DNA from 2 places in the uncultured Salinicola sp. genome. Region 2 is predicted to be linked to the other one. Evidence: predicted binding sites of a transcription regulator. Region 2 holds the regulator's gene; the other holds the start of a gene.
The links. Region 2 encodes FliA, which starts transcription of late flagellar genes. Its sites were predicted from a motif close to CTAAAGTTNNNNNNNNNNCNGCCGATA; they were not measured.
Positions count from the first base shown of each region.

Region 1: flgM (flagellar biosynthesis anti-sigma factor FlgM) is a predicted target of FliA. The motif match lies at 2,156-2,182, and genes of this name have one in related genera.

Region 1 covers NZ_CALFQK010000165.1:2,687-6,894, forward strand. Annotated here, with positions in the region: gene Q0602_RS18520 (GGDEF domain-containing protein) at 1-370, opposite strand, end outside; gene Q0602_RS18525 (histone-like nucleoid-structuring protein, MvaT/MvaU family) at 886-1,263, shown strand; gene Q0602_RS18530 (flagella synthesis protein FlgN) at 1,344-1,796, opposite strand; gene flgM (flagellar biosynthesis anti-sigma factor FlgM) at 1,834-2,109, opposite strand; gene flgA (flagellar basal body P-ring formation chaperone FlgA) at 2,225-2,998, opposite strand; gene flgB (flagellar basal body rod protein FlgB) at 3,208-3,627, shown strand; gene flgC (flagellar basal body rod protein FlgC) at 3,632-4,042, shown strand; gene Q0602_RS18555 (flagellar hook assembly protein FlgD) at 4,072-4,208, shown strand, end outside.
Region 2 covers NZ_CALFQK010000148.1:34,584-38,791, forward strand. Annotated here, with positions in the region: gene flhA (flagellar biosynthesis protein FlhA) at 1-772, shown strand, start outside; gene Q0602_RS16340 (flagellar protein FlhE) at 769-1,194, shown strand; gene Q0602_RS16345 (RNA polymerase sigma factor FliA) at 1,325-2,023, shown strand; gene Q0602_RS16350 (membrane integrity-associated transporter subunit PqiC) at 2,168-2,794, opposite strand; gene pqiB (intermembrane transport protein PqiB) at 2,791-4,208, opposite strand, start outside.

The DNA of each region.
Region 1 (4,208 bases), on a different contig from region 2:
GCAGTGCGGCGTTATGGCTTCTCGACTCCTCTATCAACTGCTGCAGTTGTCGCGCCAGAAGTCCCACGACATCGGTGCGGCTGGAGAGATCGAAGGGCATCTCGCGCGGCGCATCGCTGAAATCATGCGCGAAACGGGCGTGGTCGGCCAGGCGCCTGAGCGGTACCAGCAGCCAGCGGTCGACCAGCCACAGCGTGGCAGCCAGCCCGCACAGGCCAAAGGGACAGGCCATCAGCATGGCAAGCGCGTATGTGCCTCCGGCGGTGACCGTGAACCAGGCCGCTGCTGACATGGCCAGCGAGCTGCATAGCCAGACCCCGGCCAGAACTACCAGCGTCCGGGTCGACAGATGATTTTTTATTCTCGGCATGCCTTGAACCGATGTTCTGGTTATTGAAGCCCGCGCTGCGTCGTCGGATGAGCGGGAATCGGTTCCATCCGGATCGAGGCGGGAGTGTGCGTGGCCGCACCTTCAATATCGACGGTCATAAGAGAAACTGTAACGCTGCCAGCAGGGCCGTAACCAATTAGATGTCATTGATTTAGCTCGGTCTTAACCAGATTTTTTGCAGACGGGTAATCCTGGAGACAAAGGCGCCGGATATTCCCTTCCGTATCAATCCGTCGCCAACGGATTCCATTCGATGTCTTTCTGCTGGAATAACATCGGGTTTACCTCGATAGTGGTTGTTGAAGCCACACCCCATAAAACGCTGCATGGGTCTTTTCCATAGCCTGCCGCGTGGATAAGAGGGGAAATGAACCATGAGTTAAATAAATATCGGTAATTGATTCCCGTTAAAAAAATCATCTCGACAAGCCTTGCAAGTTTTTAGATATCGGCAATAATGTCCTCGCTTAAACCAATCCGCAACGGAACAACGAATGTCTCTACTCAGCGATTACGTCAAGAAAGAACAGCTCCTGAAGCAGCTTGAAGAAGAGCTGAAGCGAATGGAGGGTGATCAGCGCCTGAAGTCCGAACTCGAGTTCAAGGAGAAGCTCGAAGCCCTGATGGCGGAATACGGCAAGACGACGCGTGACGTCATCGAACTGCTGAGCCCGGCCGAAGGCTCCCAGGCTTCGACCGCGCAGACGGGTTCGACCGGTGGGCGCCGCAAGCGCAAGCTGAAAATTTACAAGAACCCCAAGACGGGTGAAGTCGTCGAGACGCGTGGCGGCAACCACAAGACGTTGAAAGCCTGGAAAGACGAACACGGTGGTGATACCGTCGAATCTTGGGTTGTCAGAACGGAAGACTGAGCGGTTTTTACTCTTCACCCCGCTTAGCCGAAAGAGCCCTTCGCCAGTGATCCTGGCGAGGGTTCTGTTTTTTGGTACCCTCAGGCCTTGGAACTGATGCCGCCGAAGCCGCCGTGCCGGGATTCTCCGCTCGGCCCGTAAACGCTGCCGCCAATGGCGCGGTTCAGAAAATCGATCGCCTGCTGGTTATGCTCGAGCCGCGAGGAGATGATGTGGCCGTTGAGACGGTTGGTTCGACGGACCCGTTCCGCCAGCTGACGAATCCGCTGCCAGGCCTCATTCATGCCGATGGCGTCAGCGAATCGGTCCGCGCCCTGGCTTCCGACGCCAAACCCCTGCGACCGTTGGTGCTCTCTGCGCTGACTCTCGAGCCGATCGAGCACGCTCAACTGCTGCTGCTTCGACGCCGCCAGTTCGCTGAGGCGTTCGCCATCGGCGTTGCCCGAGCCGAGACAGACGGCTTCGGCTTCCAGCGTTTTGGAGAACGCTTGCAATAGGGCTTGTTGCTCACGGAGTAGTTCGGCTGGCGTCATGTCAGATTCCTGGATCCGGACCGGGTAAGTCAAATGATCAACGTTCGCCCAGCATGTCGCGGACGCTCTGGATCAGGCCGTCGGCGATCTTGCCGGTGTCGAGTTCGAGCCGGCCTTCGGAGATGGCCTGGCGGATGTCGTTGACGCGGGCAGTATCGATATCACCGCTGTCGTCGGTGGTCGGAATCTGGCTCAACGTCGTGGTCGAGCCGGCCGTCGTCTTGGCGCTCTCCAACGATTCAACACTCTTGCGCTGCTCGGCGGCGTCGTTCTGAGTGGGGCGAGTCAGCGGCTGTGTCTGGTCGATTTTCAAGGTCGTTACCTCATGGCTGGATGCACGATGACGTGGTTTCCTACGTTATCGGCAAAACCGGCGGAAGCTGAAAGAGATCGAGGAAGAGTTTTGTTAAAAAATTTATCCGGCCGGGCTAGAAGTCGACCCGCAGTCGATCCTGGCCCGTCACTCTCCCTTGAAGGATCTGGTTGTTCTCCGTCTTGAGACGGATCGTACTCCCCAGTCCACCATTATCCAGCGCCTCGACGTTGCGACTGACACGGAATCCCTGCCCGACAGCGGTCAGCACCACCGTGTCGCCACGTTTTACCATCCAGGGCTTTCGCAGCATGGCCTCGGTCAGCGTGGTACCAGGCGGTATGCGCCGGGTGGCGACCATGCCGGCCGCCTCGGCGGGATCGTCCAGATAGCCACGGCGGAGGCGGGAAATGTCCGTCTGCTGCCAATCCAGCGCCGCCGCATCGAGCCGCTGTCCCGGGTCGATCGGCCGACGCGCCACCAGATGGCGGACCACGGCGGAGACCGTCGCCTGCAGATAGCGGGTTCGGTTGTCATGGCCACCGCAGTGCACGCCTACCGTCACCCGGCCCTGGGGCATGCCCGGTCGCGGCAGGAAAGGCTGGGGCGCCGGGCAGTCCCCGAGATCGGCCGCGCTTTGCTGAAGCTCGATCTTGACCTGATCGCCGAGTGAGGCGGTCTGCTGGTGCAGGAATCGCTCCACGCTCGCGCTCACCGCATCGTTCGGAGGAACATCGGTATCCGCCTGCGATATCGAAGGTATCGGCAACAGCGACAGCGCGAACAGCAGCGCCATCAGGGTCATGGCACCGGTCCAGACGACGCGTCGCAGGCCGGGGCGGAACTTCGACCGGCAGTGCTGAAACGTTTCGGGTGGATCTGCTCGCATGACATGGACCTCGGTGGCTAGCAGGCTCGCGGTATCCCGCGTCGATCGACGGAATTCCCCACAGTGGAAGCGATTTTAAACGGGCCAGCCGTCAGGCATTGATAAAAATGGCGCGCAATTACGGGTCTGTTTACACGTTTGGCACGAACATCCCGCCGCTATTCTCCACTCTGTCAATTTTCCAGCGAACGCCACTCGAGGTGCACGGCATGTTCGACAAGTTGGATAACGCGCTGCGCTTCCAGCAGGAGGCCATCAATCTGCGCGCGGAGCGCCAGCAGGTGCTGGCCAATAACATCGCCAATGCCGATACGCCCAACTTCAAGGCGCGGGATTTCGATTTCCGCGCCGAGTTGAACCGGGTGATGGAGCAGGGCCGCAGCGAGTCATCCGGCGGGCTGTCACTGGCGCGGACCTCCGCCCGGCACATTCCCGGCCAGGCCGGTGGCGGGGCAGGGGTTCGGGATCTGCTCTACCGGATGCCGGATCAGCCCAGCCTGGACGGCAATACGGTCGACATGGACCGGGAGCGCTCGGCCTTTGCCGACAATTCGCTGCGTTATCAGGCGGATGTCACTTTCGTCAGCCGCAAGATCCAGGGGCTGAAGAAAGCCATGCAATCGGAGTAACACGATGTCGATGTTCAGCGTATTCGAAATTTCCGGCTCGGCGCTGTCCGCCAATTCACAGCGGATGAACGTGACGGCCAGCAACCTGGCCAATGCGGACAGCGTCGCCGGGCCTGACGGGCAGCCTTATCACGCCAGGCAGGTGATGTTCCAGGCCATGAGTCAGCAGGGCGGCAGTGCGGGCGGGGTCCGCGTCAACGGCGTGATCGAGGACGACACCACGCCGATGCGTATGGAATATCGGCCGGGGCACCCGTTGGCGGACGAACAGGGCTACGTGACGATGCCCAATGTCGACCCGGTCAACGAGATGGTGGATATGATCGCCGCCTCCCGTTCCTATCAAGCCAACGTCGAGGTCATGAACACCGCCAAGACGCTGATGACGAAAACACTCACCATCGGCGAAGGCTGATCGGTGTCGGTCCATAGCGAGGAGATGTCATGTCCAGTCCGGTGATCGGCAACAGTACCCTGGCCAACATCAATGGTGCGGCCGCCCAGAGCTCCACCACGGGAGTCGAGTCCGGCAGCGAGCTCAACGATCGTTTCATGACGCTACTGGTGACGCAGTTGAAGAA
Region 2 (4,208 bases):
GCTGGCCATCGATCCCGGCCAGGTGTCCGGTGCCATCGAGGGCAGTCGTACCCAGGATCCGGCGTTCGGGCTGACGGCCTACTGGATCGAGACGGCGCAGCGGGAACGAGCCCAGATCTACGGCTATACCGTCGTGGACGCCAGCACGGTGATCGCGACTCATCTCAATCATCTGTTGCACGAGAACGCCGGCGACATGCTGGGCCGGGCCGAGGTACAGCAACTGCTGGACAAGGTCGCCGAACACCAGAAATCGCTGGTCGAAGACGTGGTACCCAAGCTGCTGCCGCTGACGTCGCTCCAGCGCATTCTGCAGAACCTGCTGGCCGAGGACGTGCCGATTCGGGACATGCACACGATTCTCGACGTGCTGGCGGAATACGCCCCCCAGCAGTCGGATGCCAACGAACTGACCGCCCTGGTGCGCGTCGCGCTGGGACGGGCGATCACCCAGCAGTGGTTCCCGGGGCGCGACTCGATGCATGTCATGAGTCTCGAGCCCAGGCTGGAACAGGTGCTGACCCAGGCGCTCAACAATGGCGGTGCTCTGGAGCCGGGGCTGGCCGATACCCTGATGCAGCAGACGGCCGCCGCGGTGGAGCGGCAGCAGAGCCGCGACGAACCAACCGTGCTGGTCGTGCAGCATGGATTGCGCGCTCTGTTGTCACGCTTCCTGCGCCGCCAGATCAAGTCGCTGGTGGTGCTCTCGCAAGCGGAAATCCCGGATGACCGTAACCTGCGGGTCACCACGACCATTGGCGCACCGCCATGAGCCCGGGGCGCTCGCTCTCATCATGGCGAATCGTGCTGACCACGATCGTCGCATGGCCAGTGGCGTTGGCCTGGGCGGCCCAGGGAACCTGGGTCGCCCCGCTGCCGGGCCAGGCCGTGGTGAGGTCGGAGCGTCCTCTCGCCGGCATCGCGATCCAGCCGCCGGCATCCATCGCGGGGGCGGAGATCGTTCGCGTCCGCTGGACCTTTCGCACCGACGTGCCCGCGCCGGCACTGAAGGCCTGGCTGTGCCAGGACGATTTCTGTCTGTCGCTCGCCCGGCGCCGGGGGGAGACGCTGCACTTTTCGGGACGGTCCGCCGCCGAGCCGTTGCGGCTGCGCTTCCAGTGGCCGGCCACGGGCCATGGCGCCGACAGGGTGACGATCTCCGGCGGTCAACTGATCATTGACTATCGTCAGTAGTGCCGACAAACAACCGAAATAGCCTCCGGATGACGGGCAGTTTGCCGTCTTGGCTCGCCGAGGGCGCGGCATAATGATGTGATTGGGTCATGCGTTCCGGTGACCGTGGGTTTTTGCACGAGGCCATTCGATGTATACCGCACAAGGCAAAATCGATCAGCACGCATTGATTGAGCAGTACTTGCCGATGGTGAGACGCCACGCGCTCTCCCTTCAAGTGCGCCTGCCCGCCAGCGTGGAGCTCGACGACCTCATCCAGGCGGGGATGCTGGGCCTGCTGGACGCCATGGGCCGTTACGACGATTCCCACGGCGCCAGCTTTTCGACCTATGCCAATCAGCGAATCCGCGGCGCGATGATCGATGAACTGCGCAGTCGTGACTGGATGCCACGGAGCGTGCGTCGCAGCGCCCGGGCCCTGGATCAGGCGGTGCGGAGGCTGGAGCAGCAACTCGGCCGTGCCCCCGAGGAGCGCGAGATCGCCCAAGAGATGGGGATCTCCCGCGACGAGTACCATCAACTGCTGACGGACGCCAACAACGGCTTTCTGCTGGCGTACGACGAGAGCGATAGCGAAAACGGCGTGACGGCGGTTTCCGAGGGTGGGCCGCCATCGCCGCTCGAGGCGCTGCTGGACGCGGATAACCGGGCCAACGTCATGGCGGCGATCGATGCACTGCCGGAGCGAGAGAAGTTGCTGCTGGGGCTCTACTATCAGGAGGAGCTCAACCTGAAGGAGATCGGCGCCGTGCTCGGCGTCAGCGAGTCCCGGGTCTGCCAACTGCACAGTCAGGCGGTATCGCGCCTGAGAAGCCGGCTCAATCCCTGACCGCGTTCGGTGGCGTCACCGGAAGGCGGCGCGTTGGTCACCCCATCGTGCTGCCAGCTCTGTCGTCGGCCCGGGGACAGCCATGGTGACTGTCCCCGGGCCGGCGCAACCAGTGTCCGGACGGGTCCCTCTAGCTGGCCCCCTTCAGTTGGCGGCCGGCGTCTGGGCGGGCGTCGCACGAACCTCGGCTGCCACCTGCCGCGCCACATCCTTCCATACCGCACCCAGCGCACGCACCAGCGCCGGGTAGCCGTCGTCGTCCAAGGGACGCGTCACCTCGAAATGTCGTTGCACCACCAGTCGGTTATCGTCATGGAGCTGCCACTCCCCGGAGGCCAGGGCGCGACCGTCGTAGCGCCCCTGAAACTGGTCGACGCTCAGCGATAGCCGCTGCGCGCCAGCCCCTCCCTGCGCCGCGCTGACCACCGTCGTGCCCGGCAGCTCGGCGGAGAGCGACTGGCGCAACTGGCGTGTCAGCTGGTGCCCCAGCTCTTCCGCCCACAGGTTCTGATTGGCGGCGTTGAGCTCGATATCGCTGGTCTGCATCACGATACCCTCCTGATCGAGATAACTGGCCACCTCGACCGGGCTGACGGCCAGTTGCCGCGAAGAGACCGACACCGCCGATGACGGCGGACTCTCGACCTCCGGCAGGGTGAAGCGGTTGGCCGGGGTGGATTGCGCGGCGCAACCCGCCATCGTCGCGGTCGCGATCGTCAACAGGGTCGTGGCGCCGAACTGGCGCCAGCGGAGCATGAATGAAGCCATCATTGGGGAGCCCTCGGCACGGGGTCGGTTTGGACTTCACGATCGAAGATCAGCGCATTGGGCTGCTCGCGAAGGGTCTTGGCGACCGGCTGCAGATCGCGCATCAGGATTTCCAGCTGCTTGAGCGTGTCATTGAGCTGGCGATATCCGGAAGAGCCGGAAGAGAAGCCGTTCAGCGTGTTCTGCAACTCCTGGAGCGTATCGTTGAGGCTCCCCGGTAGCTGCTGTGTCGCCGGGTCGGAGACGATGGCGTTGACCGACTCGGCGATCTGGCGCACCTCTTCCAGGGTCTGCTGGGAGGTCTGCATCGTCTGGTCCAGGCTGTCGAGAATCGGCTCGACCTGCAGACCGTTGAGCTTGTCGAGCAGGTTCGAGATCTTCTGTTCGATCTGCGCGAACCCACCCGATACGGTCGGGAACACCGGCTTGCCGTCGAATTCCATCGGTTTGTAGGGCTCGGCGTCCTGGCTGAAGTTGAGGTCGACGAACAGGGCGCCGGTCAGCAGGTTGCCTGCCTTGAGCGTTGCCCGCAGGCCATACTCCTTGAACATGGTCACGAAACGATCCCGCACTTCCTGATCGTCGATATCCTCGTTGATGTTCTCGCTGCTCTCCAGCCGCTGCGGTTCGATACGAATCAGTACCGGTATCGCGAACTGGGTCAGGGTGTCGGGCTGCGGGGCGGTGAAGTGCCAGGGAACGCTGACCACCGTGCCCACGCGTACGCCGCGATACTCCACCGGCGCGCCCCGGCTGAGTCCACGAACGGTGTCGTCGACCAGCAGGACATACTCGATGTACTGGTCGTAGGTTCCTTCGCGGGCGCTCTCCTCATTGTTGTAGAGGGTGTAGGTCGCGTCCTGCTTGGCGGCATTGCCGCGGGCGATATCCTCGGGCACGCCGAAGGTCACGCCCCCGCTGATCAGCGTCTCGAAAGAGTCGAGGTTGACGTTGACCCCCTCCGAATCCAGCTGCACGTCGATGCCGGAAGAGCTCCAGAAACGCGTGGTATCGGTCACCAGGCTGTCATAGGGGGCCTGGATGAAGATCCGGTGGCGCATCTCCCGTTTCTCTGGATCGAAATCGGTACTTTCCACGCGACCGACGGTATAGCCCTGGTAAGTGATCGGGTCGCCGGCGCTGAGCGAATTGCCGACCTGACTCACCAGGTTGATCCTCAGTCCAGGGGCATCGGGCGGCGCGACAGGTGGCTGTTCGAGCACGTCGAAGCTGTCCTGGGGTTCATCGCTCTTGCCTGGCGCGAGCTGGATGTAGGCGCCGGAGAGCACGGTATTCAGACCGCTGATGCCTTCGCGCCCGATGCGGGGCTTGACCACCCAGAAGCGGGTCTCGGTATTGAGCATTCGCGCCGCGTCGTTGGACATGCGGGCCGTCACCACGGTGTGGGACAGGTCGT